4 regions of the Pseudalkalibacillus sp. R45 genome follow, and region 1 is predicted to be linked to each of the others. Evidence: riboswitches for the same ligand, from Rfam matches in the RefSeq annotation. Region 1 holds a riboswitch; each other region holds the start of a gene.
What was found. A riboswitch is a leader RNA that binds a small molecule or an ion and turns the genes downstream of it on or off. The one in region 1 is predicted to bind S-adenosylmethionine.
Positions count from the first base shown of each region.

Region 2: linked by a shared signal. The riboswitch ahead of msrA (peptide-methionine (S)-S-oxide reductase MsrA) and the one ahead of ACTWQL_RS07565 (sodium:solute symporter family protein) in region 1 are both predicted to bind S-adenosylmethionine.
Region 3: linked by a shared signal. The riboswitch ahead of ACTWQL_RS05845 (phosphoadenylyl-sulfate reductase) and the one ahead of ACTWQL_RS07565 (sodium:solute symporter family protein) in region 1 are both predicted to bind S-adenosylmethionine.
Region 4: linked by a shared signal. The riboswitch ahead of metK (methionine adenosyltransferase) and the one ahead of ACTWQL_RS07565 (sodium:solute symporter family protein) in region 1 are both predicted to bind S-adenosylmethionine.

Region 1 covers NZ_JBQQCL010000002.1:336,625-344,054, reverse strand. Annotated here, with positions in the region: gene ACTWQL_RS07575 (ThuA domain-containing protein) at 1-445, shown strand, start outside; gene ACTWQL_RS07570 (O-antigen ligase family protein) at 712-1,953, opposite strand; gene ACTWQL_RS07565 (sodium:solute symporter family protein) at 2,114-3,730, opposite strand; SAM riboswitch class I at 3,826-3,940, opposite strand; gene ACTWQL_RS07560 (hypothetical protein) at 4,101-4,814, shown strand; gene ACTWQL_RS07555 (hypothetical protein) at 4,801-4,983, shown strand; gene ACTWQL_RS07550 (styrene monooxygenase/indole monooxygenase family protein) at 5,156-6,334, shown strand; gene lexA (transcriptional repressor LexA) at 6,401-7,018, opposite strand; gene yneA (cell division suppressor protein YneA) at 7,179-7,430, shown strand, end outside.
Region 2 covers NZ_JBQQCL010000001.1:334,890-342,319, reverse strand. Annotated here, with positions in the region: gene ACTWQL_RS01795 (thiolase family protein) at 1-429, shown strand, start outside; partial or broken gene fabG (3-oxoacyl-ACP reductase FabG) at 521-1,286, shown strand; gene ACTWQL_RS01785 (small, acid-soluble spore protein, alpha/beta type) at 1,478-1,675, shown strand; SAM riboswitch class I at 1,831-1,952, shown strand; gene msrA (peptide-methionine (S)-S-oxide reductase MsrA) at 2,074-2,544, shown strand; gene ACTWQL_RS01775 (SGNH/GDSL hydrolase family protein) at 2,667-3,899, shown strand; gene ACTWQL_RS01770 (hypothetical protein) at 4,043-4,288, opposite strand; gene ACTWQL_RS01765 (hypothetical protein) at 4,317-4,571, opposite strand; gene ACTWQL_RS01760 (DUF72 domain-containing protein) at 4,753-5,598, shown strand; gene ACTWQL_RS01755 (bifunctional metallophosphatase/5'-nucleotidase) at 5,641-7,038, shown strand; gene ACTWQL_RS01750 (YunC family protein) at 7,106-7,414, shown strand.
Region 3 covers NZ_JBQQCL010000002.1:20,960-28,389, reverse strand. Annotated here, with positions in the region: gene cobA (uroporphyrinogen-III C-methyltransferase) at 1-584, opposite strand, end outside; gene ACTWQL_RS05870 (DUF3906 family protein) at 606-830, opposite strand; gene ACTWQL_RS05865 (nitrite/sulfite reductase) at 846-2,477, opposite strand; gene cysC (adenylyl-sulfate kinase) at 2,494-3,090, opposite strand; gene sat (sulfate adenylyltransferase) at 3,112-4,260, opposite strand; gene ACTWQL_RS05850 (inorganic phosphate transporter) at 4,262-5,335, opposite strand; gene ACTWQL_RS05845 (phosphoadenylyl-sulfate reductase) at 5,352-6,065, opposite strand; SAM riboswitch class I at 6,479-6,584, opposite strand; gene ACTWQL_RS05840 (aspartate kinase) at 6,704-7,430, opposite strand, start outside.
Region 4 covers NZ_JBQQCL010000001.1:89,288-96,717, reverse strand. Annotated here, with positions in the region: gene ACTWQL_RS00490 (alpha/beta hydrolase family protein) at 1-631, shown strand, start outside; gene ACTWQL_RS00485 (hypothetical protein) at 691-882, shown strand; gene pckA (phosphoenolpyruvate carboxykinase (ATP)) at 1,315-2,898, opposite strand; SAM riboswitch class I at 3,187-3,280, shown strand; gene metK (methionine adenosyltransferase) at 3,495-4,688, shown strand; gene ACTWQL_RS00470 (hypothetical protein) at 4,859-5,008, opposite strand; gene ACTWQL_RS00465 (DUF1405 domain-containing protein) at 5,283-5,873, opposite strand; gene ACTWQL_RS00460 (c-type cytochrome) at 5,953-6,714, opposite strand; gene qcrB (menaquinol-cytochrome c reductase cytochrome b subunit) at 6,744-7,418, opposite strand.

The DNA.
Region 1 (7,430 bases):
CGTGCTGCATTCTGGTCATTTTTCTAAGATTTTCAAGTCATTGATGGGAACGACCTGTGATTTGAAATGGCGGGAAGCAGATGAAAAGGAGCGGATGTGGGTTGTGGACCCTAGTCATCCAATCGTTGAAGGAATTGGCGAATATATCGAACTAGAAAAAGAAGAAATGTATGGCGAACATTTCGATATACCGAAACCAGATGAACTGGTACTCATCAGCTGGTTTGAAGGCGGAGAAGTTTTCAGAAGCGGATGTACATATCGACGGGGACAAGGGAAGATATTCTATTTCAGGCCAGGCCATGAGACATATCCAACGTATCATCATAAAGAAATTCAGCGGGTTCTGGTTAATGGAGTAAAGTGGGCAAACCCAATACATCATCCAAAACCTGAATATGGGAACGCAAAACCAATCGAAACGATTTCTGCAAAAAATCTATAAGAAAAAAGTAGGGATCGATTCTGATACGTGATATCCGAATGTGGAATCGAGGTACACCTACTCATTCAGATCGGCGTTATTGATAACTATTTTATAGAGAAGCACCAGACCTTTATCCAACTTCAGGTCTGATGCTTTTTTTATAAAAATGGCTTTGTTCGTGTTGAATGTAAGAAATTCATTCCGCTAATCTTTCACGCAGGAGTGTCGCAAATTTCTTTCTAAACCAATAAGTACTTTAATAAAGCCATAAAGTGCGTTATTGATCACCAATCCCGCTTTTTATAGAAGAGCCGATCACTCCATCTTGGTATACTTAACATCCATGAACTCCAAATGGGGAGTCCTGCCGTATATTTGTCCCAGTACGCAATTAAAATGATTCCTATTAACGCAATCTGTGGAGAGAAAAGCACATAATCAAAAATACCAGTCAATAGGATCACGGGTAGTGAAAGTAAGAGCGTATCAAGTTGCTTGACGTTTTGTTTCGTAAAATAAAGATAGATCCCCTTGTACACATTGATGAAGAGTACGATCAGGAAAGCAGTTCCTCCAAGAGTGCCGTATTCCGTGAATATGCCTAAAATCAAGTTGTGGGCATGGGGGATATGCTCGTTGAAATGAAGAAGATATTCTTTACCAAATCCCAGTGGTGTCAACCCGAACAAGGCATTTTCCTGCCACAGCTGGATTGAATTTTCCCAAATTTCCTTTCTTCTTATTGCAGATTGTAAAAGATTTTCATTCCGTGGCATCCAGTCCAATATCAAGTTTATATTCAACCCCATAATTATCATCAGGCTGAAAGTCAATATTCTATTCAGGCGAAATAAAAATAATAGGAAAATGACCACCATTGCAGAAAAGCCAGCTCTGGATCCAGTTAAAAAGACAGCATGGATAAAGATCAAAGTTAAAACTCCTTGACCACCTGCCTTGGAATAACAATCTTTTCTCAGGTTTTTTAAACACTCTGCAAGTAGGAATGATAATCCTAAAAGGAGCAATGTCACTGAAAAATTAGGATTGTATGCAGCCCCGATCAACCTCTGGTAATCATGGAACCCCACCTGACCAACCAATGCTGTCCCTCTGATATAGTTCTTGTATGTAGGACTGATCAAAATTTCTTGGAAAGGGTACAAACAGTAGAAGTATACGCCTGCGAATATGGTGATCCATTTATATGCTGAAAAAGTTCTCTCGACACCATCTTTCTGGATTTTTTTATAAATTCCAGTGTAAGCGATGATCAGTGCTGGGACTAAAAAATACGAAAGATCTCCCAAAACAATTGAGGCAAAAAATGATGAAATGAACATACATGCAAGAAGGAAAAGGCCAGGGGTCAACATCATTCCCTCGCTATTTTTCCAAGTCTGGTGCAAATGGTAACTTCCAATGATCAATAGTAACAGAACACCTATTGGGGGGAGTATGAGACAAAGGAAGATACATATTTCCAATAGATGTTTCTTAATGGATGTCAGCGCTGTTTTCGTCATAGATAACCTCGTCAGTTTAAATGATGACTACCTTCATTATATAGGGTTTGTAACCTTACGTATTTTATGTCTGGCTACGAGGGTGTTTTATTAATAAAAAATGGGGATGTCCGAAAAGTGTCAGACACCTTTCGGACATCCCTGTAACCCTGATAGTCCATCAACCTATGCGCCACTCTTTTCGTTCATTTATAATCCTTTCTTTTTCTTTAAAAAAGTTTATGCAAGAAATGAAAAGGCTGGTTGCGATCAACGAGACGACTACACCGATCAATCCATTTTGGTGTAAGAGAGGGAAAGATACAATTGAAAGAGTAATCAGGCCGATAGCGAAAACAAATGTGTAAAATCCAAGACTATTGAAAGAGACACTCCATTCCCATCTCCCAGCGTTTTCAATCAAGCTGATCGTAACAATGGTGATGATATTGAACGTCATCCCTATCCACACTGGATGGACATTCAAATAGAAATCATTGATTGCCCAACCGCTGAGGTGATACCAGAGCAATCCGGAAAATGCGCCTGTAAACAATGAAACCAATGCTGCGCGTTTCGTAACCAAGGGCCAGAAAAGAGCAGCAACTACAGGTGCGAATGTCGCGGAATTGCGGGTCACCCAGGCAACCACATTCCACCATGCAGATTGTTCAGACCGTAGAAGGGCGAAACCGACCATCAATCCTGTCAATACCAATAACGACCATTTTGTATAACGGACAAGCTGAAGTTCGGTAGCTTTAGGGTTCAGAGCTTTTCCGACATCTCGACCAAGACTTGTAGCGCCAGAAAACTGGCAAGGTGCACCCCAGCTTAATGCGGCTGCCCAAAAGCCTAAGAAAAACAGACCAACCAACGGTGCAGGTAACGTTTTCATCAAATAGAGCGGTACTGCAATCAAGCCGCGTGCTTCACCTGGAACAACCTGTGCAGCTGATAATCCGAAAATAACTGCTCCTACAATCAACGGAATACCAAGAAGGGAAGCGTAGAGTAGGCCGCGACGTCCTTGTTCAGGCGTTTTACAAGATAACGCCATCTGAAATGCTGCCTGAGCAAGAATCACATTGAATAAGAATGTCCCGAACCAAGCCAAAATCGTTTGCAGGCCAGCTGTATCCCAGGCTGCATACTCTGGTTTTTCAGTAAATAATCGGTTAATGCCATCTATACCAGGATTAAGGAAGAACGCATACGTACCGATTGCCAGCATGATGAAAAATACGACAACATTGCTCATTTGTGTGAAACCGACAGACCACATACCTCCAAATTGTAAATAGACAAAGAGCAACAATGCAGTCAATGCTACAGATAAAACGAGTGAAACCCCTGTAAATACTGAAAGAGCAGAAGCGAATGCCAGAGCGGTCGCAACTGACCACATCGGAAACGTGAATGCTGTAATCGCTCCAGCCACCCCGCGGACCTTTTCACCATAACGATCACCAAGTAATCCTGAAATGGTAACCAACGCTCTTTTTCTGAATGGTGCTATCAATAATAGAGCGATGATCAAGACATGTACCGTTTCCGCCACGCCATACCAAATAGCTGAAATTCCGGTATGGTAACTGAGTTCTAGAATGGCGATATAGGAAGACCCGGAAAAGAGACCGGTGATACAGACCATGACGAAAAATGTATTGAACCCTCTGCCGCCAACAAAAAAGCCATTTCCATCTCTCGCTCGTTTCCTCGCCACCCGGCTGACTACGATCAATAAAAACGTATAAGCCAATGCAAATCCTATGAACCAATAACCTACTGTTGTCATCCTGTTGCCTCCTTTGTTGTAGTTGAAAAACCGTACATTCAATCCCTTTAAAACAGAAAAAAACCCCTTCCAAGAGGAAGAGGCTGTTTTTCTCTTCCTCATCTGTCAGACATAAAGTCTGTTGGACGTAGCACCTTATTATTTTCAATAGAAAATAACAGGTTGCTGCAGGTTCATAGGACCAATTTCCTCCCCTGCTCTCGATAAGGATGTTTCTCCGTATAAAGTTAACTAATACCCTACAAGGAATACGAACTTTTGTCAATCCATTTTTAGAAGATTTCTATTATTTCTGCATCTAAAAGTTAAAAGGGAACATTATCCAGTTCAGAACCGTATATGAAGTTAACAAATAATGTGAAGGTGATTTATGAAAACGAACTGGAATAAACGTAGTGGTACTATTTTTTTAGTGGTCGTTTTATTGACAGGGTGTGCCGAATCGGAAGAAAAACTCAAAAGTGAAGGTATGATGGATCAGGTTGAAATGAACACAGATCCATATACGGAGTTCAACAGTGATGATGGGGTGGTCTCATTCATAATTTTAAATGATGGTTCATTCTCAGAATCCACTCTTATAAGGATAAAAAGAGATACTCTACATGCCTATAATGAAATAAGAAAGATCACAGGCTTTACTAACAAAGGGCAGGAAGTCTTTATAGAATTGAAAAAAGATAATGGATTGTCTCATTATTGGAACGGTATCATCTATCTGTATAATGTGGATGATGAAAGAGAAGCCTTAGTCCATGAACTTGTCCATGCTTTGTTGGGCTATGATTTTAAAAATGCAGGATATTTCACTCTTGATGGCTTGGCAATGTATTTAGATAAAAAAATCACATCGAATGAACCGGCAACATTTTTTTCTTTCAACAGTCATGAACTAATGAAGTTCTTAAGAGAAGAGGAAATCAATTTACCGATCGAAAAGTTGATCGATCCCGAGATAGCTTTTGAAATGAATGATTTACGAAAACAGATTGAAAATCGTTGGCTTTTTTATGTGCAAACAAGTTCTTTTTCAAAATTACTTAATCGAGACGTACGGTTTAGAAAAATATATGCAGATTTATAATAAGCCCGAGTTGGAATCCTTATTTCCGAAGGTTTATGAGAAAGAAGTAAATGAAATAGAAAAAGAATGGTTGGACTTCATTGAAGTACAGAAAATCAACCAGACACTAATGAAACAGGAAATCCCGATCGGTCTAATGGAAAAATTACAAAAGGATATTGAGGTATAAAGAAAAATTCTCAACTATTAAATGAACATACAGCTTCTTAGGTAGTGCATAAGCGGCCAATTAAATAAACAATTTGGAGCATTTACAGCACGTTCTAGTAGAAATACACTAAGGACTATCAAAGGGTCTCTGATTCCTCTATTTTGAATCCCGATTAAAGGAGCGGATAGTTGTGAAAAAGAAGATAGGTATTGTCGGCAGTGGAACTGCAGGTTTGCATCTTGCTTATGCACTCAGAAAGGATTTCGATTTGACAGTTTTTCATTCTAGTCTTCCAGAAGAAATCCGTAAAGGACGCATAATGTCTACACAGGTACACTTTGGACCTACTCGCTTACGTGAAAGACGGTTCCATATGCCTGAATGGGAAGCGACTCCTCTTCTTGAAAGCATACATATCACAGTTGGGGATCAAAAACTATTTGTCGGCAGGTTGAAAGAATCGGCTTCATCAATAGATCAACGGCTTTACTTTTCCCATTGCATAGAAGATCTTAAAGAAAAAGGTGTAGTTTTTCACTATGCTAAAGTTGATGAAGAACAACTAAGAAAATTGACTAGCGATTTTGATTTAATCATTGATTGTTCTGGAAAATCTGGTCCTCTTTTTTCTTTTCCCCTCAATATACCATTGTCTCCATTTCACCAGCCACAAAGAAAATGTGCAGTAGGATATTTTACAGGGATAACGCCAGAAAAACCTCTAGGTGTTAACGTAACGATCCTTCCTGAGATCGGTGAAATGTTCGAAATCCCAGCAATGACTGAAGAAGGACAGGTCAGCATTCTCTTCCTTATGCCTATTCCGAACCAAAAACTCGATGTCTTTAAAGGTATAAAAAGTGGTGAAGAATTCACTGCCAGAATGAAAGTAGTCCTTGAATCGTTTTTCCCTAATATATATGAACGTGTTGAAGAAGAAAATTTTTCATTATCGGATGAAGGCGCTTTTCTTCAAGTGGCCATCAAACCGGAAATCAGAAAACCTTACTTAACATTTAATGATCGTTTGGTCGTCGGTTGCGGGGATAGTGTGTTTTTGAATGATCCAATCACTGGGCAAGGATGTAACCTTGGCTCATATTGTGCAGAAAAATTGTATGAGACCTTGATTGAAAATAAGGATACAGGTTGGGATAGCCAAGTCGGGGAATCCTATTGGGAGCGTGTAAAACCTTATGTAAAAGAGGTGACAGAGTGGACCAATGCAATGACCCAGCCGATTCCACAACATATCATTGAATTATTAGTTCAAGGAGCGGAGGATCAGTCAATTGCTGATAATGTGGCAGAATGGTTTGCGCAACCAACTACAGCCCACGAAGCCTTTTTTCAAAAGACCAATATTTAAAAGTTTGAATTTATTGCATAAAAAAGAAGCGGTGATCATGCTCGCTTCTTTTTTCTATGTCCCTTATTAATGTAACGTTCTATATACACCGATTACTTTTCCTAGAATAGTGACGCTGTTAAGAATGATCGGCTCCAACGAAGAATTTTCTGGTTGTAGACGAATGAAATCTTTTTCCTTGAAGAACCGTTTGACTGTCGCTTCATCATCTTCTGTCATCGCAACGACGATGTCCCCGTTATTAGCTGACGGCTGTTGCTTGACGATCACCATATCCCCATCATAGATTCCTGCTTCTATCATACTATCACCCTGGACAACTAATGCGAATACATTGTCATCTCCGACCATATGATCTGGTAGAGGGAAATACTCTTCTACATTCTCGATCGCGGTAATAGGTTGACCTGCCGTTACTTTACCGATTACAGGAATATTGATAGATTCACTTTTTGGAATGGTAGTATCCATATCCTCAGTGATGACTTCGATCGCTCTCGGTTTTGTCGGATCTCGTCTGATTAGTCCTTTTTTCTCCAGACGGGACAGGTGTCCATGAACTGTCGAACTTGAAGCGAGTCCGACTGCTTCACCTATTTCACGGACAGAAGGGGGATAACCCTTATGTTTGACCTCGAACTTTATGTAATTAAGTATATCTTGTTGACGGCGTGATAGTTTCATTCTGTCCACCTCTTTTCTCCTCAATTATTGCATTAAGTATATCACTTGTTCGACAAAAACACAAACATAAGTTCGAGAAAAAACTGTTGACAGGAACAAACGTTCTTAATACAATGAAATCAACAAATGAGAACAAGTATTCGTATCGGAGGTTTTTAAGGTGAAAAAAACAAACAGGCAGAACGGTTGGTCTTTTGTTATTGTATTGATAGCTGTAGGGATGATCATGGGCACATATTCTTTTGTGAACGCAAAATCTGATACAACAGAGAATTACATAGATGTTAAGATTGAGGAAGGTGATACTCTCTGGGAATTATCAACGAAGTTCAAAGAGAACCACACCTTTACAACAGATGCTTTCGTCAAGTGGGTCGAAAGCACGAATGGAGTGAAGGCGGAAAAGCTGCAG
Region 2 (7,430 bases), on a different contig from region 1:
GATGGAGCAGCCGCAGTTTTATTGATGAGCAAAGAAAAGGCAGAAGAACTTGGTTATCGACCATTAGCAATAATAAGATCGTTTGCTTCTGTAGGGGTGGAACCTAAACGAATGGGATTAGGTCCTGTTAAAGCGATCCCTAAGGCATTAGAGAATGGGCAATTAGGCATAGGAGACATCGATTTATTTGAAGTAAACGAAGCTTTTGCCGTTCAAACGTTAGCATGTGTTCAGGAGTTAGGTATATCACAGGACAAGCTTAATCCCATGGGTGGAGCGATTGCACTAGGTCACCCTGTGGGGGCGACAGGAGTACGACTTATGGTCACCTTATTAAATGGACTTCGTACATATGACAAGAGGTATGGTGTAGCATCATTATGTGTAGGTGGAGGATTAGGCGGGGCAGTCGTTATAGAAAGGGTCTAGCAGAAGTTGATGTAGATTGGTTTAGAAAAAATTCTTGAAGCGAAATTTGCGACACGAGGTGGAAGAGAATAATAAATCTGGAGGAATAGACATGGCTGGGAGATTTGAAGGGAAAACCGTTTTTATAACGGGGGGCTGCCGTGGAATTGGAAAAGAAATAGGACTACAGTTTGCGGCTGAAGGAGCAAAAGTTGCAATAATAGATGTGAATGAAAAAGCATTAGAGGAAACAGTTACGAAATATAATGAAAAAGGGTATGACATTTATACGAAAGTGGTTAATGTTATTGAAGCCGCAAGAAGTAGAAGAAGCAATGAAAGAAGTTTCGGATCGATATGGAACAGTAGATATACTTGTCAATAATGCTGGTATCGTTCGTGATAATATGTTATACAAAATGACGGATTTAGATTGGACAACTGTGATCAATGTCCATTTGCGAGGTTCTTTCAATGCTGCTCGTGCAGCCCAGAAATATATGGTCAAAAATCAATATGGACGTATTATCAACATTTCTTCGACTTCTGCACTCGGGAACCGAGGTCAAGCGAATTACGCAACCGCTAAAGCAGGTTTGTTAGGTTTTACGAAAACGTTGGCGATTGAATTAGGAAAATTCGGTATCACAGTAAATGCTGTCGCACCTGGTTTCATCGAAACAGAAATGACAAAAGAAACTGCAGAACGACTAGGTATTCGTTTTGAACAATTTGTAGAAGCTAGTGTTGAGCGTATACCTGTAGGTCGTGTAGGAAAACCAGAGGATATCGCAAATGCTGTAACGTTTTTTGCAGATGAAAGATCTTCTTTTGTGAATGGTCAGGTGTTGTTTGTAGCTGGTGGACCAAAGAATTAATTCATATATTTTAGAATATAAAAAATGAGTGTGATTATCCATAAGCTGTAAATATCAATCAAAGACGTGCATGCACAGTTTCCAGAATTTTAAGATACAGGAAAGATTTCATTTAATCAGAACCTGAAGTGGAGGTTAAATTAAAGGTGAGTAATTAGGATTACTCAAATAATCGTGTGGAGTGATGGATCATGGCTCGAAACAAACTTTTGGTACCTGGTGCGAAAAATGCTATGGAGCAGCTGAAAGAAGAAACCGCCAATGAAATGGGGATTCAACCTGGTGCAGATACTACCTCACGTGAAAATGGTGCTGTCGGCGGTCAAATGACTAAACGTCTAGTCGGGATGGCCGAACAGCAATTAAGCAACAATAAACAACAGCAATAGTTTTATGAAAGAGGCCGTTTTACCGGTCTCTTTTAGGTTAATGCCGTTACAAAAAACGTTGCCATTACATAAACTGAATAAATACAAAAATCTTGCTTTACTTCGTCATTTAAACGTGTTAAGATGATAATCAAAATAAAATGAATAATGAAAACTTCTTATCCAGAGAGGCGGAGGGACTGGCCCTTTGATGCCCGGCAACCATCGAATCAATCGCTTGATTGAGGAGAACGGTGCCAATTCCTGTAGGATGGTTAAACATCCTAGAAGATGAGAGGATCGTTACGAATAGATACGACCCTTTTCTTACTGGATGAGAAAAGGGTTTTTTCGTTGCAATGGATACCAGCGAAAAGCTCTCGATAGAAGTTTCGTTATTTTGAAAGGACAGATGAGACATGGAAACAGCTATTTTTGGAGCTGGATGCTTTTGGGGTGTTGAAGCATTCTTTGAAAAATTTGAAGGTGTTGTTTCAACACGCGTAGGTTATATTGGAGGCACTGTCGAAAACCCGACATATGAACAAGTGAAGACTGGAGATTCAGGACATGCGGAGGCAGTCAAGATCCAATATGATCCTGCCTTGATTTCATATAATGAACTACTCAATACATTCTTTGAAGTACATGACCCGACCACACGGAATAGGCAAGGTATTGATATTGGACATCAATATCGTTCAGTCATTTTTTATACAAATCACAATCAAAAAGATATAGCCGAAGAGAAGATCAAAGTATTGACGGAAAAAGCTGTATTCAAGCTTCCGATCGTGACTGAAGTTGAAAAAGCTCCTACCTTCTATGACGCTGAGGAATATCATCAGAAGTATTTACAGAAGAATGGAGCCGTCGCTTGTGGTATGTAAGATTGGATAAGAATGGCATATATATTAACCTTGTTTCACTATCCCCAACAACGGGTAGATTGATGTCGAATAATCTCTTCTAGGAGTATGAAACGACATCATTAAGAGGGGCAAGGTTTTTTATGTTACGTTTACAATACTTTATTCTCGCAACTGGAATCATCATTTTCCTTTCATTATGTATTGCTGCGTTTGATGTTGACTCTTCAAATGGAAGCAAGCAGGGTAAAGGAGATTGGGTTGGTGCTTGGACGGCAAGTATGCAACAACCTGGGAAAGACGGCGTGTCGAAGCAAGGTTTTGAAGATCAGACAATCCGGATGATCATCAATCCGAATATGGATGGTAAAAAGTTGAGGATCCGAATGGCAAATACGTTTGGTTCGGATCCGCTGACGATTGAAGAGGTACATGTTGCGCGTGTGAAAAATGGCGCAGAGACCGTATCTGAATCCGATAAGCAAGTCACTTTTGAAGGAGATCAAAAGGTAACAATTCCTGCTGGGAAAAGGACATTTAGCGACCCTATCCCGTTTAAAGTGAAAAGTGATGAAAAACTGGCTGTAAGTATTTATGTTAAGGAGAAGTCAGGACCAGCAACCTGGCACCCCCGTTCGATGCAGACAAACTATATCTCAGAACCGGGTAACCATGCGTCAAATACGGATGATAAGGCGTTTAAGAAAAAAGAAGAGTCCTGGTTCTGGTTGGACGGTATTGATGTCATACCCGATGCAAAGGTTGATGGTTCCGTTGTTGTCTTAGGAAGTTCTATCGCGAATGGCAATCATTCTAAAATGGATGCAGACCATCGGTGGCCCGATTTTTTAGCCAAAAGGTTCAATGAAGAATCAGAAACGAAGATGTCTGTCCTGAATGCAGGGGTTTCTGCTAATCATTTGATTAATAGTTCTTCTGATAAAGGAGAGAATGCGTTTGCGAGACTTGAGCAGGACGTGTTCAGCCAAACGGGAGTCAAGGCAGTGATTTTGAATCAGGGCCTGAATGACATAAGACATCATCCAGAGTATGATTCAGATAAAATCATCGGAAGAATGCAGGAAATAATTGATGCTTCTCATGATAAAGGCTTAAAAATTTATGGCGGGACGTTGACCCCTTTTAAGGGCTCAGGAATGTACACACCAGAAAAGGAAAACACCCGTAAGGAAGTCAATGAGTGGATCCGGAACAGTGGAGAGTTTGATGGCGTCATCGATTTTGACAAAGCACTAAGAGACTCAGACGATCCAGCACGCTACAATCCGAAATATGATGCGGGTGATCATCTCCATCCGAATGACGTTGGATATGAGGTAATGGCTGAGACTATAGACCTTTCAATGTTTGAATAGATATACTTAGCTAACACTCAGCAAACATAAAGGTGGTTAGAATAAGTTTTTTATATTTATATAATAACGAAGACGGGGCCTCAATTCCGTCTTCTTTTTGTTTAATTGAAAAAAATATATAAGTTATGATCCAGATCGTATTGTCACCCATTTTGTACTATTTTGACACCAACAACCTTCTTGCAATCGACAATAACAGGATTATTAACTTCAAATCTATTCAAGGTCACACAACAGTTTTTTGGATTGAAACTAACAAAGGTAAACTCTTCATCTTCAAAATATTGATCTGAATTTTGAACTACAAAAGAAATAATTTCCCCCGGCTTCAAGCCTTTAAAAATCTCACAAATACAACAATCACAAATATCATTTTTAGGTCTATCCATATCTATCATCTCCCAAAGATTTGAAGTTTTAGGCTATACCTGTTCCAATTTCAACTGCTACTAGCCTTTCGCAATTAAATATGACAACGTTGTTATCAGTATCGCGCAATGTAACACAACAAGTTTTCTCATCAAAGCTAATAAATTGAAATTCTTCTTCATCCCCAGGTTCGATAAAGTTTGGTCCTACAGCTAATTGGACAATTGTACCTTTTCTCAACTTTGAAAACAATTCACAAAAACATCCATTGCATCTTTTACATCTTTGATTACTTTTATTCATGAAGATCCCTCCCTTTAAAGTAACTATATGTAGAATTTTTTATAATATAAGTTTTGGGATAAAGGAATGAGTACTATTAAAACCACAGGAATAACTTTTACATTCAAATACTTGCACTTTTCACAAGGACAAATCAAAATATAAAGTATCAACAATCGTTATAGGAAAGGAATTCATTCAAATGATTGAGATTGGCCTGACTGGGTGGGGTGACCATGACTCCCTCTATCCTGCAGATATTAGATCAAATGAAAAGTTGCAGACTTACAGCAGTTTCTTCCCGACAGTCGAGATCGATTCGTCGTTTTACGCTGTCCAGCCAGTGAGGAACTACGAAAAATGGGTGAAGGAAACGCCAGAGCGTTTTTCATTCGTCGTTAAAGCGTACCAGGGGATGACCGGACACTCAAGAGGCGACATCCCTTTTTCAAGTGAAGAAGAGATGTACCGTTTATATAAAGAGTCGATCAAACCCTTGCAAGCTGCGGACAAACTGAAAATGGTCCTTTTCCAATATCCGCCCTGGTTTGACTGCAATCGGGAGAACGTCGATTTACTGAGGCAGACAAAAGAACGGATGGAAGATATCCCGGTGGCGCTTGAATTCCGGCACCAATCCTGGTTTCATCCTTCTTTCAAGGACCGGACGTTGGCGTTCATGAAAGAAAAGGGTTGGATCCACAGCATTTGTGATGAACCGCAATCTGGAGCAGGATCCATACCGACTATACTTGAACCAACACATCCAGAGCATACGTTGGTCCGCTTCCATGGCCGGAATGTTCATGGCTGGCAGAAGAAAGGGAATCCGAACTGGCGGGATGTACGATATCTTTATCGTTACAATGAGGAAGAGCTCATAGAATGGAAAGAGAAGCTTTTACAGCTTGAAAAGCCAGGGCATGAGGTGACTGCCTTGTTCAATAACAATTCTGGTGGAGATGCAGCAGATAATGCAAGGCAAATGGTCGAACTGCTAGGTATCGATTACGAGGGACTCGCACCTCGACAGCTTGACCTCTTTTAACTAGACAAAAACAGAGATTAGAAATAGACAGGAGATGATACAATGAGCATTCAAAAGCTCCATCTGTATCATGTGAATGATCTACATAGCCATCTTGAACAATGGCCGAGAATCATGGGGTTCTTGAAGGATCAGCAACGGGCACACGAAGAGAAAGATGAACTGTTTTTACGGTTCGATATTGGAGACCATGCGGATCGTTTTCATCCGATTACAGAAGGAACAGCTGGCCAGGGAAATGTTAGATTGATGAATGAGGCAGATTTTCTAAATGCAACGATCGGCAATAATGAAGGAATCACGTTTTCTAAGGAACAACTGGATCATCTATATGATGAAGCAAACTTTCAGGTACTTGTTGCGAATCTAAAAGAAAAAAACGGACAGCAGCCGAAATGGGCAAAACCGTACCAAATCCATACCCTGCAAAATGGCTTGAAAATCGGTGTGGTCGGCGTGACTGCTCCGTTTAAAGCCTATTACAATCAGCTTGGCTGGGAGATTCAGGATCCTTATGAAGCACTCATTGAATCCGTAAAAGAAATCCGGAATCAGGTCGATATCCTTATTCTGCTTTCACATCTTGGATTAGAAGCGGATAAACAGATTTCAACTGAAATGGATGACATTGATATCATTTTAGGCGCACATACGCATCATGTCCTTCCAAATGGTTTGCATGCTAACGATACGACCATTGGGCAAGCAGGGAAATTCGGTGTATACATCGGCCACATGGAACTCGAATGGAACGAGGATATTCAAAAAATTGATCATGTAAAAGCACGATGCATAGACCTGCAAGAGTATGAGACTGATACGAATAGTGAACAGCTTCTTGCTCAATTGAGCGAACAAGCCAATGAATGTTTATCTGAGGTCGTGACGGAACTAGATCGCCCGCTCGATTTGGAGTGGTTCGGACCTTCTGCTTTTACTAGTTTATTAGCTGAAGCAATCAGAGAATGGTGTGATTCGGAAATCAGCATGATCAATGCAGGATTGTTGCTGGAACCATTAAAAGCAGGACCTGTTACGAAAGGAGATCTCCATCGTGTGTGTCCCCATCCAATCAATCCATGTAAAATCTTGCTGAAAGGCGAATACTTGAAAGAAATGATTCATCATGCGATGACGAAGGAATTGGAACAGCGCGTAGTCAAAGGCCTGGGATTCCGCGGGAAAGTGATGGGACGGATGATATTCGATGGTGTTGAAATCATGGGTAAAGACATGGCTGATGGCGAGTACCACGTAAAAAGCATCTCAATAAATGGGCAACCTTTGGATCCAGAAAAAATATACGTCATTGGTGCCATTGATATGTTTACCTTCGGTCGTTTGCTTCCATCTGTCCATTATGCCGAGGAAAAAATCTTCTACTTGCCGGAGATGCTGAGGGATGTCCTTGCTTGGAAGTTAAAAACCTTTGAAAGATAGGCACTACGCCAACACGCTTTGTACTACTATGACATATTGATAGTATAGAAAAGGAGCGTGAGAAAAGATGATTACGGTCACTCCTATCGAAATCGATGGGCATCTGTTTACAGGCGTGACAGTGGCATTACCGAAAACCAACTTCATGTCGATCAGCAATGACAAAGGATATATCATGTGTGGTGCACTAGATGTGGCGTTGCTGAATGAAAAATTGGCTGAGCGGAAAATAATCGCAGGGCGGGCTGTAGGTGTACGAACCCTCGATCAGCTATTGGAAGCTCCGTTAGAGTCCGTTACGTTAGAAGCCGAAGCAATTGGTATCACTAAAGGTACAAGTGGACGGGATGCGCTGCTTAAAATGGCTAAGTTATGATTCTGTCCAAATTAAT
Region 3 (7,430 bases), 320 kb from region 1:
GCGACAGGCGTCTCGCTGGGACGTCCGTGTTTTGTAAGTTGTGCACAAATATAAGGCAGGTTTTTGACTCCCATATAGATCGCGAGTGTATCAATCCCTTTTGCAAGGCTTTCCCAGCGCAGATCATCCTCTTCTTTATCCTTACGGCGGTGGCCAGTCACAAAAGCGAACGTTGAACTATGTTCACGGTGTGTAACCGGTATGCCAGCATAAGCAGGAGCGGCAATCCCTGAAGTGATTCCAGGGACGATCTCGAACTCCAATCCGTGCTTCGCCAACGCTTCCGCTTCTTCACCACCTCTGCCGTATACAAACGGATCACCGCCTTTCAATCTCGTGACGGTTTTCCCTTTCAGACCATTCTTTACGAGAAAATGATTGATTGTTTCCTGTTTCATCAAATGATAATCTGGCAGTTTTCCGCAATAAATCAGTTCCGCATCCTCTTTTGCATAATTCAGCAACTCTTTATTGATAAGCCGATCATAAAGAATGACATCTGCTTCTTCTATGCACTTCATGCCTTTAACCGTGATCAATCCTGGATCACCCGGCCCGGCACCTACTAGATAGACTTTACCCATTTCATCCTCTCCTTCACGTGGTCAACTGCCGCTCAAAATCGTTTCTTGCTCATGCAGGACAAACCCGTTTCCCTTTCGGATTTTCTTCTTCTCATATAGTGAAATATCATCCACTTCTGGTAATCTCAAAAAATACTTTTCAAGTTCGACTTCTACAAGCCGGAATGCCGCCTCGTCATTCTCCGCGGCAATGATGACCGGAATCACATCCGTCTTCGTCGTCACTTCAAACCGGTATAAATCCACTCTATATCACTCCTATCATGAAACATTCGCTGTCACATTTCCTAGAATCCTGTCCAATTCTTCTTGAAGCGGCTCGATACCAAGTCGTCCAACAAATTCATAGAATGATTCACCTGGCAGTTTTTCCTTTTTAAAATAGGTAAGGAATTCTTCTAGAACCGCGGGAAGGTGTTCGCCGTCAATCTTACCTTTCAGCTTTTCATTAAACTTTCCGCCGTGGTTTAAAGTGCCGCCGACATAGATTTCAAACGCTTCGATCAAACCGCCTTTTTCCTTTGATTTCATTTTGATGCCTTGTAATCCGATGTCAGCAATTTGCCGTTGCCCGCATGAATTCGGACAACCGACCATATGAAGCCTCACAGGGACATCTACCCTGATCTGTTCATCCAAATATTCCGCAATCCTCCGCATCCGCTCTTTTGTTTCCACTAATGCCAGGTTGCAAAATTCAATACCTGTGCATGATACAGAATACGCGATGAAACGCTTCGGCTCGATCGTGATCCTTTCAAATATCTTTTCTTGTAAAAGCGCATCGACTTTCTCGTCCGGAATATTCGGTATGATGATATTTTGAGAGTTGCAAGTTCGGATCTCCCCATTGCCGTATTGTTTAGAAATAGCCGCAATCTCTAAAACTTCATCTGCGTCTAACCTTCCCACCGGTACGTTGAAACCAATATAATTCAGCCCGTCTTGTTTTTGTTTATGCACACCGTAGAAGTAGCCGGCATTCCAATCCTTCTGGACATCCTCACCTTTTGAAGGCAAAGGACCCGTTAACTCTACTAATTTTTCCTTGAATTCTTCAGGTCCCCAGTCAGCTACTAGGAACTTCAGTCGAGCACGGTGACGTTTTTCCCTGTACCCGAAGTCTCTGAAGATCGTCGTAATCGCAATTGCAGTCTCTTTCACGTTTTCAGGTCGTATAAAGACATCCAATGTTTCTGCGAGATATGGTCTTGCTGCCAGACCACCGCCGACTTTTACATGGAAACCTTTAATCTCTTCCCCATCGATTTCTTTCACAGCCGGGGTAAAGGACAAGCAATTGATTTCAGCATTCGAGGCATTGTGGACATTCGTACTGATCGAAACCTTATATTTCCGCGGAAGGTTTGAAAAGTCCTTGTTGTGCTGAAAATACTCATAAATTTCTCTCACAATCGGTTCTGTATCGAACAACTCATTCGGATCGATACCGGCAAGCGGATTGCCGACAATATTACGTGTGATATCACCGCAAGCACCTGCAGATGATAACCCTGCCTTTGCCAGTCGGTTAAAAATATCCGGGATATTCTCGATTTGCAGCCAGTGGAACTGAATTGCCTGCCGAGTCGTTACATCGAATACCCCTCGACCGTAATCCTTACAGATCGATGCCAGCGTTTCTGCTTGTTCATAATTCAAGACCCCAGACGGAACATTGATCCGCATCATGAAATAGCCGTCTTGTTTAGGCCGTTGTAAGTACAGGCCAGCCCATTTGAATGAATCCCACTCTTCCTTCGGGATCGATTCAAAACCATTTTCAGCGTAATACGGAATATCTTTAAAGATTTCTAGACCGTCTTTCTCAAGCTTCTTCAACTCTGTCTTATTCAGCTTTTCATTGTCTGCCCAGAACTTTTCGTATGCCATTCGAGCATCCTCCTCTTTAAAATAAGTTCTTTTCTTTTAAATAGCCGATTACCTGATCAGCACATTCTTCCACGGAAAATCGGTTTGTTTCAATGACCAGTTCAGGAGCTTCTGGTTCCTCATATGGGGAGCTTACACCTGTGAACTCCGGTATCTCCCCTTTTCTTGCCTTCTCATATAGTCCTTTTGGATCGCGTGTTTCGCATTCGTCTAATGGACATTTCACATAGACTTCTATGAATTCATCAGATTCGACCATTTCTCGAACTCGATCTCGATCAGCCTGAAAAGGTGATATGAAAGCTGTGATGGCAAATTGCCCACTATCGACAAACAGTTTCGCTACTTCACCGATCCGACGGATATTCTCCTGCCTGTCTTCTACTGAAAAACCGAGTCCTTTGTTCAAGCCGTGACGGATGTTATCTCCGTCCAATACGTAACTTCTTAATCCTTGTTCATGAAGTTTCCAGTCGACCGCGTTTGCGAGCGTCGACTTGCCTGATCCTGATAATCCTGTAAACCAGATAATACTGCTTGTTTGTTTATTTAAATGCCGGCGATCATGTTTCGATACAGCCGCTTCATGCCATGTAATGTCTTGAATTGCCATATATCTCACTCCTTCTGTTGATCATGTTGTTATCGGTTCTCGTTGTAATCCTTTGATCAAGACTTCAGCTACTTCTGGACGGCTGAATGTACTCGGCGGGGTTGATCCATTTCGGAGCAGCTCCCTCACCTTCGTTCCCGACAACACGACATGATGTTCTTTGTCGTGCGGGCAAGTTTTCGTCGAAGCCATGTTTTCGCATTTTTCACAGTAAAAGCTGTGCTCAAAAAACAATGTTTCAATTCCTAATTCTGATTTTGTGAAATGACTGAATATCTTTTGGGCATCATAGGTGCCGTAATAGTCACCGACGCCCGCATGGTCCCTACCGACAATGAAATGTGTACAGCCGAAGTTCTTGCGGACCAATGCATGGAAAATTGCTTCTCTCGGACCGGCATACCGCATAGCTGCAGGGAATACTGCTAAAAACACTCGATCACTTGGATAGTAATTTTCAAGTAGGACCTCGTAACTTTCCAATCTCACATCCGCTGGAATATCGTCCGCTTTTGTTTCTCCGACAAGCGGATTCAGGAACAGACCATCTACCGTTTCGAGAGCGGATTTTTGAATATATTCATGTGCACGATGCACAGGATTCCTTGTTTGGAAACCGACAACAGTTTCCCATCCTAGGTTTTCAAACTGTTCCCGCGTTTGTTTCGGGTCAAGATAATAATTGGAGAATCGATCTTTGACTGGGCGTTTGACGAGATGGATCGGGCCACCTATGTATACATTAGGCCGCTCAAGTAGTTTTTTCACACCAGGATGAGCAGTTTCTGCCGTCTTGTATACGTGTACAGCCTCCCGTAGCTTATCGGGAACGTACTTTTCACTGACTTCGATCACCCCATATACAGTTCCATCTTTCACGAGCTTGACCCGCTCTCCGACTTGTAATTCTGCTGCTTTCTCCTCACTGACAGGTAGTGTAATCGGAATACTCCAAGGCAGACCGTTTTCAAGTCTCAAATTATTGACGACACTTTCATAGTCTTTTTCTCCAAGAAAACCTTCGAGTGGACTATACGCCCCGATTGCGATCAACTCAAGGTCACTCAAAGCGGTTGCATCTAATTCGATCTCTTTTTTCAAAGTTCCATAATCAAAGGCGATATCGATTCGATTGATCAATTTCCCTCCATGTGGAATGCTTGTGCTCATACTAAATTCCTCCTCCTTGTTCATGTATGGTACGTTTTTCTGCTTTGATCGTTTTGATCAGACTCAGTGAACCGACTGTTGCGATGAAAACACTTCCGATCACACTGATTGTGTAGAAATCACTATCTAATAGGACCTTGACCATCCCGTAGGCAATCACAAGTGAAAAGACTGGGGAGACGACCCAAACTTTGACCATTTGCAAAATGATGTTCTTTTGCAGGAACGAAAATCCATTCTGTCCCGTTCCGATCCCGATGATGGCAGAAGTTGTGATTTGGGTTAGCGGGACGGGAATGCCGAAAATGGATGCTATGATGACCAATCCGGCACCTGTGCCTGATATCGCACTTCCTTCTAAAAGTGAGAATTTGGTAATACGTTTTCCATTGGTCTCCAACACCTTCCCTCCAAAGAAGATGGCCCCTAATGCGATGAATGCACCTCCGAGCAATGTTCCATGTGAGATTGAGAGCAATCCAGCTCCGACCAGGGGACCGATCGCATTGGCAACATTGTTCATCCCTGCTGAAAAGGCTTCAAGAAAACCCATGATGATCAACAATACGGTTAAACACTTCTTCCATCTCCCCTCAAGGAAAGCACCATATCTTTCTTGAATGATTTGGATCAACTTCCCCATTACCAACGCAAACAGGAAAGCGATGATTGGAATCAGGATCCAGAACATCACCACGGTCATTAGGGATTCCACATACAGAGATTGGTAAGCCAAGCCTACTCCGACAACTGATCCAACAGTTACTTCACTTGTCGATAACGGAATCCCGATAAGATTTGCAATCGCCAGTGATATGGTTGCTGCCCCAAGAATGATGACGGCCGTTTGAATCGTGATGAGCTCAGAAGGTACAATTCCTGAACCGATCGTTTTTACGACCTCACCTCCACCAATGACCGCTCCTAGAAAAACACCTGTTCCACATATGGCCAATGCAATGATTTTCCTATTGATCGCACCTGACCCGTAAGAAACACCCATGGAGGCAGCAGCCCCACTTGCTCCCATATTCATGGCGAAAAAGAAGGCGACGATAAACGCGATCACTATCATCTAAGAATCCTCCTCATCAGGATAGATGAAGACCACATTCAGTCTTTTTCAAATTCGTCCATCGCCCCGCCCGTAAATCTGCTCCATCCTCCGTCGGCAAGGTGCATTTCTCACAGCCGATGCTTGGATAACCCTGGTCATGCAGGACGTTATAAGGGAGGTCATAGGTATGAATGTATCGCCAGACATCTTTCCAAGACCAGTGAATCAATGGACAAACTTTGATAGCTTGGAACTTTTCATCTTTATTGATGAATTCCGTGTTTCTTCTCGTAGGTGATTGCTCTCTTCTAAGCCCCGATATCCAGGCTTTGTGGCCAGACAATGCTTGTGTAAGTGGAACAATCTTGCGAATATGGCAGCATCGGTTCGGATCTCGTTCCCATAGGCTTTCTCCATATGCTTCAGCTTGTTCTTCCACTGTCAGTTCAGGTTTTTTCAGATCAATTTGTAATTTGGGATAACGAGCTTTCACCCTATCAATCAATTCATAGGTTTCTGTGAAGTGAAGTCCTGTATCAAGGAAAACGATTTTCGCCTCAGGATTCACCTTCGAAATCAAATCAATCAATACGATACCTTCAGCACCAAAACTGCACGCATAGATGATATCCTCTCCATACAAGTCATAAGCCCACTCTAAAACGTTTAAAGCCCCTTTGGTTTCATTATCGATCGAGATCTCCAGGTTGTTGTCAGACCATGTTTCATACGATAATAATTGTGCCAATTTCAATCCCTCCAATCTCTTCTGTGAAAAAGAAAGAGGCAACTCTAACCTGGTCAAAGGTTAAAGTTGCCTCTAGTTTGTCTAGTCAGCAGCCTTTTCGTTTCTTTAAATCTTTACTTTGTTATACTTTATTGTTGATTTTCCGGAAATTCGCTCCCTTTCCGCGGGCGATCCGCAAGCCTCCTCGCTCACTGCCACAGGATGTGGTGGCTTCGACGTTCACCACAGGACGTGGTGGTTTTTAGTCGAAGAACCTAAGTTCGCTGTGAGGTCTCGTATGACTCGCTGTTCCCGCAGGAGTGTCGCAAATTTCGCTTCAATCAAACTTAGAAGATATCAACAGTATTATTTAACAAAGCTTACATGTAAAAAAGCCTTCCAATTTGGAAGACTTTTAGGCTAATCAGTGTTTCACCTTATCTACCAAAATGGGAATCCATTTTGCTGGATTTAGCACCTTGCATCATGCAGGTTGCCGGACATCATTGGGCCAGGTCCCTCCGTCACTCTGGATAAGATTTAATTTGATTATCATTCTAACTATTCCAATAAGGAATGTCAACAATCTTTTTTAATGTTTTGATTATTTTTGCGATTGGTCTTTCCAAATCCACGTATAGCAATAGATCAAGCAGTTATTAAACTTCGACTGTTTTTCTTTCTTCGAGTTCAAATGCTTCATGCAAGCATTCCACTGCAGAAATCATTGTGGTGCTAGACACGATTGTAGAGACCTTGATCTCGGATGTGCTGACCATCTTGATTTTGATCCCATTAGAAGATAATACGTTAAACATTTTTGCAGCAACACCTGGATTGGAAATCATTCCTGAACCTACGATCGAAACTTTCGCAAGGTCACCTTCATACGTAATATGGTCATAATTCAACTCTGGTTGATATTCACTCAATACTTCCAACGCCTGATTGAGCACCTCTGAATCCAATGAAAAAGAGATATCCGTCGCTTCTTTACCATTGGTGTTCTGGATGATGATATCTACATTGATTTTTTGGTCTGAAAGGATCGTGAATAACTTTGCTAATGTATTGATATCATCCTGTAAACCATGAACGGTCACTTTTGTTACATTACTCTCAAACGCGATTCCTCGCACTGTAAGATTGCCTTCCATTGAAACTTCCTCCTCTATCATGGTGCCGGTTTCTTTTTCGATACTTGACCGGACCTCTAACTTAACGTTGTAATTTTTAGCGAATTCGACAGACCGAGGATGTAATACTCCCGCGCCAAGGTTCGCCATTTCAAGCATTTCATCATAGGAGATCGATTCGAGCTTCCTAGCTCCTCCAACAACTCTTGGATCGGTTGTGTATACCCCTGTGACATCCGTATAGATCTCG
Region 4 (7,430 bases), on a different contig from region 1:
TTTACGCGGCGGGATCAAACAGGTTGGAAAAGTACGGATTGCGAGGATCGTACAGTTTGCTTCTCAAGGCTTTGTGGTCTTTGCCCCTTTTTACAGAGGGAACGAAGGTGGAGAAGGGAAGGAGGATTTTTGCGGTGAGGATCGGCATGATGCATATGAGGGATTGAAGGTGCTCGAGGAACTCCCATCAACAGATTCAGCCTCCCTCCATCTATTTGGATTTTCAAGAGGAGGAGTGATGGCTTTATTTACTGCTGTATATCATTCGGATCTTGTCAAATCCATCGTCGTATGGGGCGGAGTGACGGATATGAAACTGACATATGAGGAAAGGACAGGTCTTCGTAAAATGCTCAAGCGTGTCGTCGGAGGCTCTGTATATAAATACCCTGAACGATATGAAGAGAGGACACCATTATCTCTAGTTGATGAGATTGTTGCACCAGTATTGATCATTCACGGTGCTTACGATAAGAATGTGTCGATCGAACATGCCTATCGTCTTGAAAAAGAACTGATCAAACATGGGAAATCGTATGAAACCTGGTACTTCGAAGACGATCACCACTTTTCCCCAAAAAAGAAACGCAAAGTGACCCATGAACTGCTGGAGTGGATGAAAAGTCATTGACTGTTTTTTGAAACCATTCATTGGACTGGTCCGTATGCATGGGGAAAGGGGAAATAGCTATGAATGAACAACTTTTTATTGATGTATCTCTGACATCAGAGGATTCTCTTGCTGAAGTACTCTCGCAGATTGTTGACGAAAAACGTGAGGAATCAGGCTCATATGATGTCACTGTACATAATGTCATTCCAGTAGGTCAAAACCGTTTCACAGTAATCTTGAACATCGTTGTCGAAGGCGTGTATGAATGAGCCGTTTTTGGAAATTTGCTTTTGGGTTTACCTTCATCTCAGTCATCTATGGATGGATATGGTTCATGTATGATTTTATCAAATTCAGTTCCTTCAATTTTAATGCTTTTTATTTGGCTTTTGCGATGAGCTGTTTATGGTATGTTACGTTCAAGGACAGAAGGGAATGGTAGACCTGCTGATGATCACGCATACAGGCGACCTTATGTACACGAACCTTATTTAAAAATTAGAGGACACCAGAGACCTTATTTACTGAAAACCTTCATGAATCAGCTTCGAATTTGCCAAATAGCGGAATAGTTGTCCTCTAATTTTTAAAATCACCCTATTTTGTCACAAATAACGGAACAGATGTCCTCTATTTCGTTTCAAACCTAATTGAACAAAAAAAGGAGTGCCCTCGAAAGGATCACTCCTAAGTGATTGAAATTATACAATCGGTCCTGCGTTTTTAATATCTGAACTTGCGTTTTCGAACTTATTGAAGTTTTCCTTGAATTTCATTGCGAGTTCTTTCGCTTTCTGATCATAGGCTTCTGGGTTATCCCAAGTTTTCTTAGGTTGCAGGACTTCACCTGGTACACCAGGGCAGCTCGTAGGGATGTGTAGTCCGAAAATCGGATCAGTGACCGTTTCAGCTGAACGTAACTCGCCTTCTAAAGCGGCTTGCACCATCGCGCGCGTGTGTGTCAAGTCCATTCTCTTGCCTACTCCGTATTCACCGCCAGACCATCCAGTGTTAACCAAGTAAACATCAACATCATGCTGAGCAATTTTTTCACCGAGCATTTTCGCATATCTTTCAGCATGCAATGGAAGGAATGGAGAACCGAAGCAAGTGGAAAATGTCGCTTGTGGTGAAGTGACGCCACGCTCTGTTCCTGCAAGCTTACTTGTATATCCTGATAGGAAATGATACATCGCTTGTTCTTTTGTCAACTTGCTGATCGGAGGCAATACCCCGAATGCATCTGCCGTCAAGAAGATGATCGTATTCGGATTTCCTGCAACGCTTGGTGTTATGATATTTGGAATCGCATCGATCGGATAAGCTGCACGAGTATTCTCTGTCAAAGTCGTGTTGTTGTAGTCGACCAATCGTGTGCACTCATCTGAGACTACGTTTTCAAGGACTGTTCCGAAACGGATCGCATTCCAGATTTGCGGCTCTTTTTCTCGAGAAAGGTTGACGCATTTTGCGTAGCAGCCACCTTCGATATTGAAGATCCCATTGTTTGCCCAACCGTGCTCATCATCACCGATCAGACGGCGGTTAGGGTCTGCAGATAGTGTTGTCTTACCAGTTCCACTTAAACCGAAAAATAATGCAACGTCACCCTCGACGCCAACATTCGCTGAACAATGCATGGAAAGGATGTCTTGTTCCGGAAGCATATAGTTCATAACCGAGAAAATCGATTTTTTGATTTCGCCAGCATATTCAGTTCCACCGATAAGTACAATTCGCTTTTCAAATGATATGATGATGAATGTTTCAGAGTTTGTACCATCAACTTCAGGATCAGCGTAGAAACCAGGTGCTGAAATGACCTGGAACTCTGGGGTGAAGTCGTTTAAATCGCTTTCATTCGGGCGTATGAAAAGTTGACGTGCAAATAGATTATGCCATGCATATTCGTTGATGACTTGCAGTGGAAGTTGATATGCTTTATCCGCACCGGCAAATCCCTGGAATACGAATGTTTCGTCTTTACTTGTTAAGTATTCGATGACTTTTTTATATAAGTTATTGAACTTCTCTTCATCAATCGGCTGATTGACTGAACCCCAATCAATCTTATCTTTTACAGAAGGTTCCAAGACAATGAATTTATCCTTTGGAGAACGTCCAGTATATTTACCCGTTTCAACTTGAAGTGCGCCTGTTGATGTAAGGACGCCTTCATTTCTAGAAATCGCACTTTCTACTAATCTTGGTGTCGCTAAATTCTTGTGTGTTGTTTCTTTACTTAATAACTCATCGGTAAGAGAGCTGAATTGTGCTGTATTCATATAAACCATCCTTTTTCACTTAAAGTTTAAACCAATACTTCGCTTAACTCGGAATTAGTATAACATATTTATTTTAATAATGTATACTATTTTTCCGTATTTGTGACATGTTAAACCTTAATTAGGATATAAATAGGCGTGAGGCTTAATATTGTAAAAATGCTTTGTTAAAAGCATCTCTTAAAATCGTAATTTTACCCATATATTGTGTGCGGAATATCCTCAATTACAGTGGGAATTCCGTTGACATAGTATGGGTACTGCGATATGATATTGCGAGAACGGCTACTCTTATTCCGAGTAGGTGGAGGGACAGGCCCAATGAAACCCAGCAACCGACACCATGATAGAGGTGAAAAGGTGCTAACCTGAAAAATAAGAGGGTGAAAGGTATACAACGAACCACCTTTCCTCTGAACAGGAAAGGTTTTTTTTCGTTCAATAGGCAGAATCCTTTTAAAAAAAGACTGAGAAGAAAATTGTTATACATGCAGCAGTTTTCCTATATATTATGAAACTTTGTTGCACTTTCTCATAAGGAAATGAGTACCGTATCAATTAAAACGATACTTAAAGGTCGTTGAGGAGGTTCCGTAATGGCAAAAAGCAGACGTCTATTCACATCTGAATCAGTTACAGAAGGTCATCCGGATAAAATTTGTGACCAGATTTCAGATGCGATTCTAGACGAAATCCTAGCAAGTGATCCAAATGCGCGGGTAGCGTGTGAAACATCTGTGAATACAGGGCTCGTTCTGGTTGCAGGTGAGATCACGACTTCTACTTATGTAGACATACCGAAAATTGTCCGTGAAACGGTGAAAGGGATCGGTTATACACGGGCGAAATATGGTTTCGATTATGAAACGTGTGCAGTTCTCACATCCATCGATGAACAATCTGCTGATATCGCACAAGGTGTCAACCAGGCTCTTGAAGCAAGAGAAGGGTTGATGACAGAAGAGGAGATTGAAGCAATCGGTGCAGGTGACCAAGGATTGATGTTCGGCTATGCGTGTAACGAAACGCAAGAATTGATGCCGCTTCCCATCTCCTTATCACATAAGCTTAGCCGCCGTTTGACAGAAGTACGTAAAAATGAAGTTGTTCCATATTTGCGTCCAGATGGCAAAACACAGGTAACAGTGGAATATGATGAAAACGGTCACCCGGTACGAGTGGATACGATCGTCATCTCTACTCAACATCATCCTGAAGTAACCCTTGAGCAAATTAAACGTGACTTGAAAGAGCATGTCATCAATCCTGTCGTGCCTTCTGAGTTGATCGATGAGAATACCAAATATTTCATCAACCCGACAGGACGTTTCGTCATTGGTGGCCCACAAGGGGACGCAGGACTAACTGGCCGTAAAATCATCGTCGACACATACGGAGGATATGCACGCCATGGCGGTGGTGCCTTCTCAGGTAAAGATCCTACAAAAGTTGACCGCTCTGCAGCTTATGCAGCGCGTTATGTAGCGAAGAACATCGTAGCGGCTGGGTTAGCTGAAAAATGTGAAGTACAACTCGCTTATGCGATCGGTGTCGCTCAACCTGTATCGATCTCAATCGATACGTTTGGCACTGGCACTGTATCGGAAGAGAAGCTTGTTGAGCTTGTTCGGACGAACTTCGATCTTCGTCCTGCAGGAATCATCAAGATGCTTGATCTTCGACGCCCGATCTATAAACAGACTGCAGCTTATGGTCACTTCGGACGTACCGATATCGATCTTCCATGGGAACAAACGGATAAAGCTGAAACATTGAAAAATAACGCATAAGTATATTAATAAAACCCCAAGTTGCATGATTAGAGTGCAGCTTGGGGTTTTTTGAGTACTGAAATATGCTGAAGTGAATTTCACAAAAATCAACAATAATAAGGTATAACGAGCTCTTTTTTTGAAGGCTCTTTTCAAAAGATTGTAGCTTTCGAGTTATTTTTAAAAAATCACCTTGTGCAAGTTGATTTGGAGAGCAAGGTGCGAGACTCCTCGAAAATGAAAATCGCATTTTCTTCGTGCGATGTAACGCTGCCGAAGCTTTCCTTGTCCTGCGGGATCAGCGTGCCTACTACCTGAATAATCTCCTCGCAAGGCATGCGACGAGGAAGCTCGCTTCGACAGGACTTTCTAGTAGACGCAGGAGCACAAATGCTTCCTTGAAAAGGAGACTCCTGAGATCGCAAGGCGACGAGTGGGCTCACCGCACGCCCCGAGGAAAGCGAGCATCCTGGAGCGGAAATCAACGACTTTTAAAGAAAACTTGGCGAGACCAAGCCTTTTGTAGGTCGAGCCTTAGTTGCCCTTATACTGAAGAAAGAATTTTATACTTTCTTTAAGTGCAAGAGCAACAAAGTTTGCGCAAACAGCCTTCTATTTTAAACGATCAGCAGCACTAGGTCGGATCGTCAATTGATAGACAATCATGATAGAGACGATGCTTAACCAGAAGGTATAGTAGCCGATCTGTGTCGTATACATATCAAGAACCGAATAGGTAGGTTCCATATCAAAAAGATAATCTATCATTTCATTATGTATGACCCAAACTGCGGCAACATAGAGATGCCACCTTTTGATCCGGTAAAATGGCGCGTATAAAAGTCCTTCGATTGCCATTCCCAAATGTGAGAAAATCAGCATATAATTTACCCATGTCAACGAACCGCTAACATATCCTCCGAGTAAATTCATCGCAACAGCCCAAATGCCATACTTGAAAAGAGTAATTGCAGCCAGTGCTTCTAATAAAGGCCAGTTACGCTCTAGCAAAAATGCAATCAATACAAATACGAAGAAAAGGCTGGCAGTTGGACTATCCGGAACGAATGGCAAAAAGTACCATGGCGTCGTTTTCAATTGTTCGGCATACCAGATATATCCGTAAATCGTCCCTAAAATATTGATGATAAGCAGCATCCATAAGACGGAACGATGACGCATTAGCATTAAGATAGTGTTCATGGTCGATCTCCTTAACATTCTGTATCTTTAATTTGTGTTGAAAAAAGCTGACTTTTTCAAGTCAGCTTAGTGTTGGTTGTTATTTTTTTTCAAGTTCAGAAATGAACTTTGCTAGTTCTTGTAGCTCTTTATCCGAACCTTTGAATTGATCAGCCGGCATGCTTCCTACACCGTTTTTCGCAATATCAGCAATTTGTTCGGGTTTCATTCCAGTTCCGATCAGTGATGGTCCGCTTCCACCCTGAAGATTATTACCATGACAACCTATACAGGTTTGTTCCTGATAAATTTTATAACCCTCAGCTTCTTTATCGATTTCCACTTCAACCGGTTTACCCTGTTCTTCAGCTTTTTCCCAGTCATGGTTGACAACTGATTCCCAAGTCAGAAAGACGATTGAAATCAATGCCAATAGCATCATAGTGGTCGCTACAGGTCGTTTCTTCGGACGACGCTCCGGTCCAAGGTCCAACCATGGTGCCAACAATAGGGCTCCAAATGCCAAACCTGGCATAATGACCGTACCGATCAGTGTGTAATCCCCTGCTGCGTATTTATATTTCAATAATTGGTATAAAAATAAGAAATACCAGTCAGGTAACGGAATGTAACTCGCATCCGTTGGATCCGCCTTACGCTCAAGCGGTGATTCGTGAACGACTGTCAGGATGAGATAGCCAATCAAGAATACGGATCCGACCATCCATTCTTTTAAAAGGAAGTTTGGCCAGAACGCTTCCGTTTTTCCAGGATACTCGGAGTAATCCTTCGGAATGTTAGGCTTACGTTCTGCAGGGATACGAGAATCCCCGACAAACTTCATACCTTTGCCACGATGCATCTTTCTCCCTCCTTATCCTATCGCATCTTTTACAGTGGTCCAGAAATTCCTTGCTTTCGAATCATGATAAAGTGCGCTCCCATCAGGCCAAGAAGAGCACCAGGCAAGAAAAATACATGGATTGCGAAGAATCGCGTCAATGTCTGTGCTCCGATGATCGTAGCATCACCTGCTAACAGTGTTTTCAATGCCGGTCCAATTACAGGAACGGTCACCGCGATTTCAAGTCCAACCTTCGTTGCGAATAGCGCTTTCATATCCCAAGGCAATAGATAACCTGTGAAACCGAGTCCAAGCATGACTCCAAAAATCAATACTCCGACTACCCAGTTCAATTCACGAGGTTTTTTGTACGCACCCTGGAAGAAAACACGTAAAGTATGTAGAAACATCATTACGATTACTAGACTAGCACCCCAGTGGTGCATTCCACGGACAATAACACCGAATGCGACTTCATTTTGCAGATAATGAACGGATTCATAGGCATTGATTATGTCCGGAACATAATACATCGTCAAAAACATTCCAGAAAGAATTTGGATTACCGTGATGAAAAACGTCAATCCGCCGAAACAGTAAACGAACGCTGAGAAATGGTGAGCAGGGTTGACATGCTCAGGCACTTCATGGTCTGCAATATCTCGCCACATAGGCGTAATATCTAGACGTTCATCTACCCAGTCATACATTTTTTGTAACATCAATTACGCCCC